Regions from separate parts of the Streptomyces sp. NPDC002566 genome, predicted to be linked through region 2. Evidence: riboswitches for the same ligand, from Rfam matches in the RefSeq annotation. Region 2 holds a riboswitch; the other holds the start of a gene.

Region 1 (4,137 bases), on a different contig from region 2:
CCTGGCGCAGCATGTGCTCGACCTGTCCGGTCGCGATGCCGCTGGCGCTCACCTGTACCGCCCCTTCGATTGGTTGGCCACATTTCGTGGGGACCAGCTTAGGTGGCTTCGCCGACAACGGGTGCCCATCGGGTGTCGGTTGTTGGGGCGGGGCCCCGGGCGGCGGGGTGGGGCTCGCCGTTCGGCGGGTGCGGGTTGACCCCTGCGGGTGCGGGTTGGGGGGGCTGGGTGCGCAGTTCCCCGCGCCCCTGGGTGGGGACGGGCGCCCTGGGGGTCAGGGGGCCGGGGGCCCCTCACCCCTGCGGGTGCGGGTTGTGGGGGCTGGGTGCGCAGTTCCCCGCGCCCCTGGAGTTGGGCCGGGCGCCCTGGGGATGAGGGGGGCGGGGACCCTCACCCCTGCGGGTGCGGGTTGTGGGGGCTGGGCGCGCAGTTCCCCGCGCCCCTGGGTGGGGCCGGGCGCCCTGGGAGTGAGGGGCCCGGGGTCCCCGCGCCCCTGGAGTTGGGCCGGGTGCCCTGGGTGCGTCAGCGGGTGTAGAAGGGGCGGACGTTTTGTTTCAGCCATGTGGCTACCGGGTCGTCCGTGACGTCCAGGAGGACCAGGTTGACCGGCCAGTGGGTCGGGGTGGTGGTCAGGGCCCGGCCGAGGGCTTCCAGGGGAAGGGTCCTCAGGTCGCCCTCCCACTGGGAGAGTTCGACGCCGACGAACATCACCGGGTCGGCCGTCTCGATCGCCGCGAGGCAGCGGCGGGCCGTGACGACTACGCCGATCGCCTCGAACTCGGCCGACGCGGCGGACAGGAAGTCGATCGGGTCGTCCTGCCAGTCGGGTTCGAACAGGCGGACCCGGCCGCCTGCGGCGGGGCCGTCCAGCGGGGTGCGGCCGGCCCGGCACAGCTCGGCGACGGCGCCGGGCGGCAGCGGGACGCCGACCACGCCCTCGGGGTTGACCGCGATGCCCACCTGCGGCGGCAGCCCGCGCGCGAACTCCACAGCCGGGGCGATGGTGTACGACATGTGCGAGCCGGCGACCTGGCGGAACTGCTCCTCGGAGCTGAAGACGGGCACGTAGGCCTGGCCGTCGAGCTCCAGCGTCGGCAGGTCCAGAGGGCCGCTGTGCGGGCCGCCGCCGCTGGGCAGCGGGATCCACACGAAGCTGCGGCTGAGCACCTCCACGATCCGCGCGCCGGCCCCGGGCACGCCGAGGGAGGCGGACAGCGCCTCCTCCAGCTCGTTGCCGGGCCATCCGCCGTGCGAAGGGGGGTGCGCCTGTGCCGGGAAACCCGCGGAGAAGTCCGCCGGGAAGTCCGCCGGGGGGAATTCCATCTGCCTACCGCCGCCTGCCGAGAACCACTGGTGCCAGAAAAGGCTAACGGGTACCGCCACCCCACCCCGGCCCCGCGGGACATCTCAGCCGGTGAAGTCGATGCGGCGCAGCGTGTCCGCCGCGGCGCGGTCCAGGAGGACGGCCGAGCCGCAGCCTGCGGGCAGCCGGCCCTTCTCCACCGCGCGCAGCAAGCGGGACGCGGCCCGCCGGTGGCGCAGGAAGGCGTAGCGGGAGACCCCGCGCCCCCGCTCCCGCTGGCCTTCGAGCGCGGTGTCCACGGTGACGTCGAGCAGCAGCAGATGCAGCGTGCCCCCGCGGCGGCGGGCCTCGCGGGCCAGCCAGTTCCGCACCCAGGCCTGCGTACCGCAGTCGTGCACGACCACCCCCTTGCCCTCGCGCAGCGCGCGCCGCAGCCCCGCGTAGTGGGCGAGGCGGACGAGGGGACGGTAGAGGGCGTACGGCAGCGCGCGCGGCATCCGCGCGTCCCAGCGGTCCCGGGTGTCCTGCGAGTCGACGCGGTGGCCCTTGACCGTGCGCCGCATCAGGGTGGACTTCCCGCTGCCGGGCAGGCCGGTGACCACGACCAGGTCGCGGGGGCCGAACAGCAGGCCGTGCGGGCTGCGGCCGGCGCGGGCGCGCAGGTCGCGGACGACGGGAGCGGTCCGGGAGCCGCAGGCCGCTCCGGCGGGCGCCGCGGGCTGCGCCGGCACGGCGAGCGCCGAGGTGGTCGCGTAGGCCGAGGTGGTCACGTACGCCGTGGTCCTGTTCACCGTGGTCGTCCTCCCCTGGGGTCCGACAAGTCTTCTCCCCGTCGAGCGTAAAGAGAAGGTAATGCGCGGTGTCTTCCGATTTCGTGCACGTACCGCCACAAGCCGGTTACAGATGCGGCCTGCCCTGACCGGGGCGAGCCGTGCAATGATGGCCGCGCCAACTGCATACCGGCCGTTTGAATCCGCGCGGGAGAGTTCCCGGCGGCGCTCGTCCAGAGCGCCGGCCCGGGGCGCCGAAGGAGCAAGTCCCTCCCTTGAATCTCTCAGGCCCCGTACCGCGCGGGCGAGGCACATCTGAAAAGCGGGCCGGCCCCTCGTAGGGGGGCGGCTCCACCCAAGGTGCAAGCCATGGTCACCCCGTCGTACGGATGGCCTTCATGGCGAACCTCTCAGGTTCCGATGACAGATGGGGAGGAACGACCTCGCCAGTCTTGCCTTGGGAGACGAACGCCCGATGAGCAGCACCCCGCTCCGCCATACCGCCCTCGACGCCCTGCACCGCTCGCTGGGCGCGACCATGACCGACTTCGCCGGCTGGGACATGCCCCTGCGCTACGGCTCCGAGCGCGACGAGCACAACGCCGTGCGCACCCGGGCCGGTCTCTTCGACCTCTCGCACATGGGCGAGATCACGGTGACCGGTCCGGCCGCGGCCGCCCTGCTGAACTTCGCGCTGGTCGGCGACATCGCCTCCGTCGGCGTGGGCCGCGCCCGCTACACCATGATCTGCGTGGCGGACGGCGGCATCCTCGACGACCTCATCGTGTACCGGCTGGCCGAGACCGAGTACATGGTCGTCGCCAACGCCTCCAACGCCCAGGCGGTGCTGGACGCCCTGGTGGAGCGGTCCGCCGGCTTCGACGCCGAGGTCCGCGACGACCGGGACGCCTACGCGCTGCTCGCCGTCCAGGGCCCGGAGTCCCCCGGCATCCTCGCCTCCCTCACCGACGCCGACCTCGACGGTCTGAAGTACTACGCCGGACTGCCCGGGACGGTCGCCGGGGTGCCCGCGCTGATCGCGCGCACCGGCTACACCGGCGAGGACGGCTTCGAGCTGTTCGTGAAGCCGGAGCACGCGGTCGAGCTGTGGCAGGCGCTGACCAAGGCGGGCGAGGGCGTCGGCCTGATCCCGTGCGGGCTGTCCTGCCGGGACACCCTGCGCCTGGAGGCGGGCATGCCGCTGTACGGGCACGAGCTGTCGCTGTCGCTGACCCCCTTCGACGCCGGGCTCGGCCGGGTGGTGAAGTTCGGCAAGGAGGGCGACTTCGTCGGGCGCGAGGCGCTGCTGGCGGCCGCGGAGCGCGCCGAGGCGAGCGCGCCGCGCGTGCTGGTCGGCCTGGTCGCCGAGGGCCGCCGCGTCCCGCGCGCCGGGTACGCCGTGGTCGCGGGCGGCGAGGTGATCGGCGAGGTCACCTCCGGCGCCCCCTCCCCCACCCTGGGCAAGCCGATCGCGATGGCGTACGTCGACGCCGCGCACGCCGCGCCGGGCACCGAGGGCGTGGGCGTGGACATCCGGGGCAGCCACGAACCGTACGAGGTCGTGGCCCTGCCGTTCTACAAGCGCCGCAAGTAGTCACCGGGCGCCTCGCGCGAGGTCGCATCCACCGGCGTGACCCCGCGCACATTTCACCGCCCACCAGCGGTTTCCCCCGTCATCCAGCCATCAGCACTCCCCCGCGTACAGGAGAATTCAGGCCATGAGCAACCCGCAGCAGCTGCGTTACAGCAAGGAGCACGAGTGGCTGTCGGGCGCCGAGGACGGCGTCTCGACGGTCGGCATCACGGAGCACGCGGCCAACGCGCTCGGCGACGTGGTCTTCGTCCAGCTCCCCGAGGCCGGCGAGACGGTCACCGCGGGCGAGACCTGCGGCGAGCTGGAGTCGACCAAGTCGGTCAGCGAGCTGTACTCGCCGGTCGACGGTGAGATCGTCGCCGTCAACCAGGACGTCGTCGACGACCCGTCGCTGGTGAACTCCGCCCCCTTCGAGGGCGGGTGGCTCTTCAAGGTACGGGTCACGGGCGAGCAGGAGGAGCTGCTCTCCG
Region 2 (4,137 bases):
TAGTCGATGAGCCGCTTGGCCACGTCGTCGACGCTCACCCCGGTCGCCTTGGTCAGCGGACGCAGATCGATGATGCACTCGTGCGCGACGAGCCCGCCGGGCCCGGTGTACAGCACGGGGTAGTGCGGTTCGAGGCGCTTGGCGATGTAGTTGGCGCTGAGCACCGCCACCTGGGTGGCCCGCTTCAGCCCCTCCCCGCCCATGAGCCGCACGTAGGCCCACGAGATCGGCAGGATCCCGGCGGAGCCCCAGGGCGCGGCCGAGATCGGGCCGACACCTGTCTCGGGCCCGGCGGCGGGCTGCAGCGGGTGGTTCGGCAGGTACGGAGCGAGGTGCGAGCGCACGGCCACTGGGCCGACGCCGGGACCGCCGCCGCCGTGCGGGATGCAGAACGTCTTGTGCAGGTTCAGGTGGGAGACGTCACCGCCGAAGTGCCCCGGCTTGGCGAGCCCCACCAGCGCGTTGAGGTTGGCGCCGTCCACGTACACCTGGCCGCCGGCGTCGTGCACCTGGGCGCAGATGTCGGCGACGTGCTCCTCGAAGACGCCGTGCGTCGACGGGTAGGTGATCATCAGCACGGCGAGCTCGTCCCGGTGCTTGTCGATCTTCGCCCTGAGGTCCTCGACGTCGATCTCGCCGTCCCCGGCGGTGGCGACGACGACGACCTTCATGCCGGCCATCACGGCACTGGCGGCGTTCGTCCCGTGCGCGGACGACGGGATCAGGCACACCGTGCGCTGCTCGTCGCCGTTGGCCCGGTGGTAGCCGCGCACCGCGAGCAGCCCGGCCAGCTCGCCCTGCGAGCCCGCGTTGGGCTGGAGGGACACGTTGTCGTAGCCGGTGACCTCGGCGAGCCGCTCCTCCAGTTCCCGGATGAGGGTGAGGTAGCCCTGCGCCTGCTCGGCGGGCGCGAAGGGGTGCAGCTGCCCGAACTCGGGCCAGGTGACCGGCTCCATCTCGGTGGTGGCGTTGAGCTTCATGGTGCACGAGCCCAGCGGGATCATGCCCCGGTCCAGCGCGTAGTCCCGGTCGGACAGCCGGCGCAGGTAGCGCAGCATCGCCGTCTCGGAGCGGTGCTGGTGGAAGACGGGGTGGGTGAGGACCTCGTCGGCGCGCAGCAGCCCCGTGGGCAGGGTGTCCTCGGTGACCGCGTCCAGCGCCGCGATGTCGCCCTCGGTCCCGAACGCGGCCCACACGGCGGTGATCTGGGCCCGCCCGGTGGTCTCGTCGCAGGCGATCGACACGTGGTCGGCGTCGACGAGGCGCAGGTTGACGCCGTTCTCCCGCGCGGCGGCGACGACGTCCTCGGCCCGGCCCGGCACACGCACGGTCAGCGTGTCGAAGTAGGAGCCGTGCACGACCTCGGCCCCGCCGGCCGTGAGCCCCGCGGCCAGGATCGTCGCGTACCGGTGCGTGCGCCGGGCGATCGCCCGCAGCCCCTCGGGGCCGTGGTACACGGCGTACATTCCGGCCATGACGGCGAGCAGCACCTGCGCCGTGCAGATGTTGCTGGTCGCCTTCTCACGCCGGATGTGCTGCTCGCGCGTCTGCAGCGCCAGCCGGTACGCCTTGTCGCCGTCGGCGTCGACGGAGACGCCCACGAGCCGCCCGGGCAGGCTGCGGGCGAACTTCTCCTGGACGGCCATGTAGCCGGCGTGCGGCCCGCCGAAGCCCATCGGCACACCGAACCGCTGCGTGGTGCCGACGGCGATGTCCGCGCCCAGTTCCCCGGGCGAGGTCAGCAGCGTCAGCGCGAGCAGGTCGGCGGCGACGACGACGAGCGCGCCCAGCTCGTGGGCCTGGTCGATGACGGGCTTGATGTCCCGTACGACGCCGGAGGCGCCCGGGTACTGGAGCAGCACGCCGTTGATCTCACGGCCGGCGATGTCGGCGGGGATGCCGTCGCCGAGGTCGGCGACGACCACCTCGACGCCGGTCGGCTCGGCGCGGGTCTCGATCACGGCGATCGTCTGCGGCAGCACGTCCGCGTCGATCAGGAAGAGGCCCTTCTTGTTCTTGCCCATGCGGCGGGCCAGCGCCATCGCCTCGGCGGCGGCCGTCCCCTCGTCGAGCAGCGAGGCGCCGGAGGTGGGCAGCCCGGTCAGGTCGGCGACCATGGTCTGGAAGTTCAGCAGGGCCTCCAGCCGGCCCTGGGAGATCTCCGGCTGGTAGGGCGTGTAGGCCGTGTACCAGGCCGGGTTCTCCATGACGTTGCGCAGGATGACGGGCGGCGTGAAGGTGCCGTAGTACCCGAGGCCGATCATGGGGGCGAGGACCTCGTTGCGGTCGGCGAGCGACCGCAGCTCGGCCAGCACCTCGGCCTCGGTGCGCGCGCCGGGCAGGTCCAGCGCGTCGGCGTTCTTGATCACATCCGGGACGGAGGCGGCGGTCAGCTCGTCCAGCGAGCCGTATCCGACGTGCGCGAGCATCTTGGCCCGCGCCTCCTGGTCAGGGCCGATGTGGCGCTGCTCGAAGGGGATTCCCTGTTCGAGGTCGGAGAGCGGAATGCGATGGGCGGTCATTGCGGAGGCCTCCTGGTCTGACGCGACCTTCGAGGGGCACCACTGGCGCGGGTACCCGGACGGCCTCCCCCTCTGTCATCTCAACCTGAGAGTTTCACCGGCCGCCCGTGGGCGTCCGGTTTTCACCGTCGGTGAGAGCGGGGACTCGCGCCACCGCTCTGCTTTCCAGAGTGACCTCGTCCGTGCGGTACGTGGGCCTGAGAGATTCCGGGGAGGATTTGCTCCTTCGGCGCCTCCGACGGCTTCTCGGAGGACTCTCCCGCACGGGGTCAGCAGCCGTTGCCAGACTACCAGCGGGGTCAACGCCCCTCCTTTCGAGTGGCCGCCCGTCCCGTTGTGCTCTTTTGTAGTGCTTACGGATGAGATGCGACCATGTGGAGGGCCCCGTGCAGACCGACATCGATCCGCGCAACCTGATCGGCCGCAAGGCGTTCGACCGCAACGGCGCCAAGATCGGCACGGTGGACGAGGTCTACCTCGACGACGCGACCGGCGTGCCGGAATGGGCCGCCATACGCACCGGTCTCTTCTCCCGTGACGCCTTCGTGCCCCTGGAGCCCAGCGAACTGGTGGAGGGCGCGCTGCGCGTCCCCTTCGAGCGGACCCTGATCAAGGAGGCCCCCGACTTCGGCGTGGGCCGCCACCTCTCCCCCGAGCAGGAGCTCCAGCTCTACCACCACTACGGCCTCGACGTGGCCGCCCCTCCCCCGCTGCCCGACCACGACTTCGGCAGACTCGCCGGCTCGGACGACACCTGAGCCGCGCCGCAGGTCACCGGGCCGGGACGATGTGGGGGCCGGGCCCGGGCGCAGTCGTGCGCGGGCCCGTCTCCGCCTGCGGCGGCGGTCCGGCGCCGGGCGTCCCCGGGGGCGCGCCGGGCACCAGGGGCAGCGGGTCCGCCGGTTCCAGGGCGGGGTCGTCGACCCGGAACGTCCGCACCCGGCCCACGTCCGACCAGGGCGTCTCGAAGCGCACGGTGACCCGGCCGAGGCCGCTGCCCTGCACCCAGCCGTGCCCCAGCTCGGCGTGGCGTACGTCGAGGCCCGGCCGCCACCGGTGTTCCACGGGCGTCTCCTCCCGCTCGGCGGGCTCACGCGCCGGCTCCTCCTCGGGCGCCGCCGACAGCCGCTCCCCCGCGGCCTGCGCGAACAGGTCCTCCTGGGTGTAGTCCGCCAGGCCGCTGACTCCCACGCCGAGCAGCCGCACCCCGCCCGTGGTGTCCACGGAGTCCAGCAGCCGCGCCGCCGCCTCCCGCACCACGGCGGGGTCGTCCGTGGGCCCGCGCAGGGTCTCCGACCGGGTGAGCGTGGAGAAGTCGTAGCGCCGCACCTTCAACACGATCGTCCGCCCCGACAGCCCGGCCTCGCGCAGCCTGCGCACGCACCGGTCGGCCAGCCGGCCGACCTCCAGACCCACCCGCAGCCGATCGTGGATGTCCACGTCGTAGGTGTCCTCCACGGACACCGACTTGGTCTCCCGCTCGGCCACCACCGGCCGCTCGTCCCGCGCCAGCGCCATGCCGTACAGCGCGTGCCCGTGCGCCTTGCCCAGCAGCCGTACGAGTTCGTCCTCGCCCGCCTCGGCGAGTTCGTCGACCGTGGTGATCCCCGCCCGT

The links. Region 2 has a riboswitch for glycine ahead of gcvP (aminomethyl-transferring glycine dehydrogenase). Riboswitches for the same ligand answer to the same signal wherever they lie in the genome.
Region 1: it holds a riboswitch for glycine, as region 2 does, so the genes downstream of both, gcvT (glycine cleavage system aminomethyltransferase GcvT) here and gcvP (aminomethyl-transferring glycine dehydrogenase) in region 2, are expected to answer to the same signal.

What each region holds. Positions count from the first base shown of each region.
Region 1 covers NZ_JBIARD010000009.1:30,327-34,463, reverse strand. The annotation lists gene ACFYXA_RS30485 (enhanced serine sensitivity protein SseB C-terminal domain-containing protein) at 1-52, opposite strand, end outside; gene ACFYXA_RS30480 (enhanced serine sensitivity protein SseB) at 523-1,323, opposite strand; gene ACFYXA_RS30475 (AAA family ATPase) at 1,408-2,094, opposite strand; glycine riboswitch at 2,272-2,382, shown strand; gene gcvT (glycine cleavage system aminomethyltransferase GcvT) at 2,549-3,667, shown strand; gene gcvH (glycine cleavage system protein GcvH) at 3,792-4,137, shown strand, end outside.
Region 2 covers NZ_JBIARD010000002.1:1,281,118-1,285,254, forward strand. The annotation lists gene gcvP (aminomethyl-transferring glycine dehydrogenase) at 1-2,522, opposite strand, end outside; glycine riboswitch at 2,698-2,794, opposite strand; gene ACFYXA_RS12750 (PRC-barrel domain-containing protein) at 2,909-3,280, shown strand; partial or broken gene ACFYXA_RS12755 (DNA polymerase IV) at 3,202-4,137, opposite strand, start outside.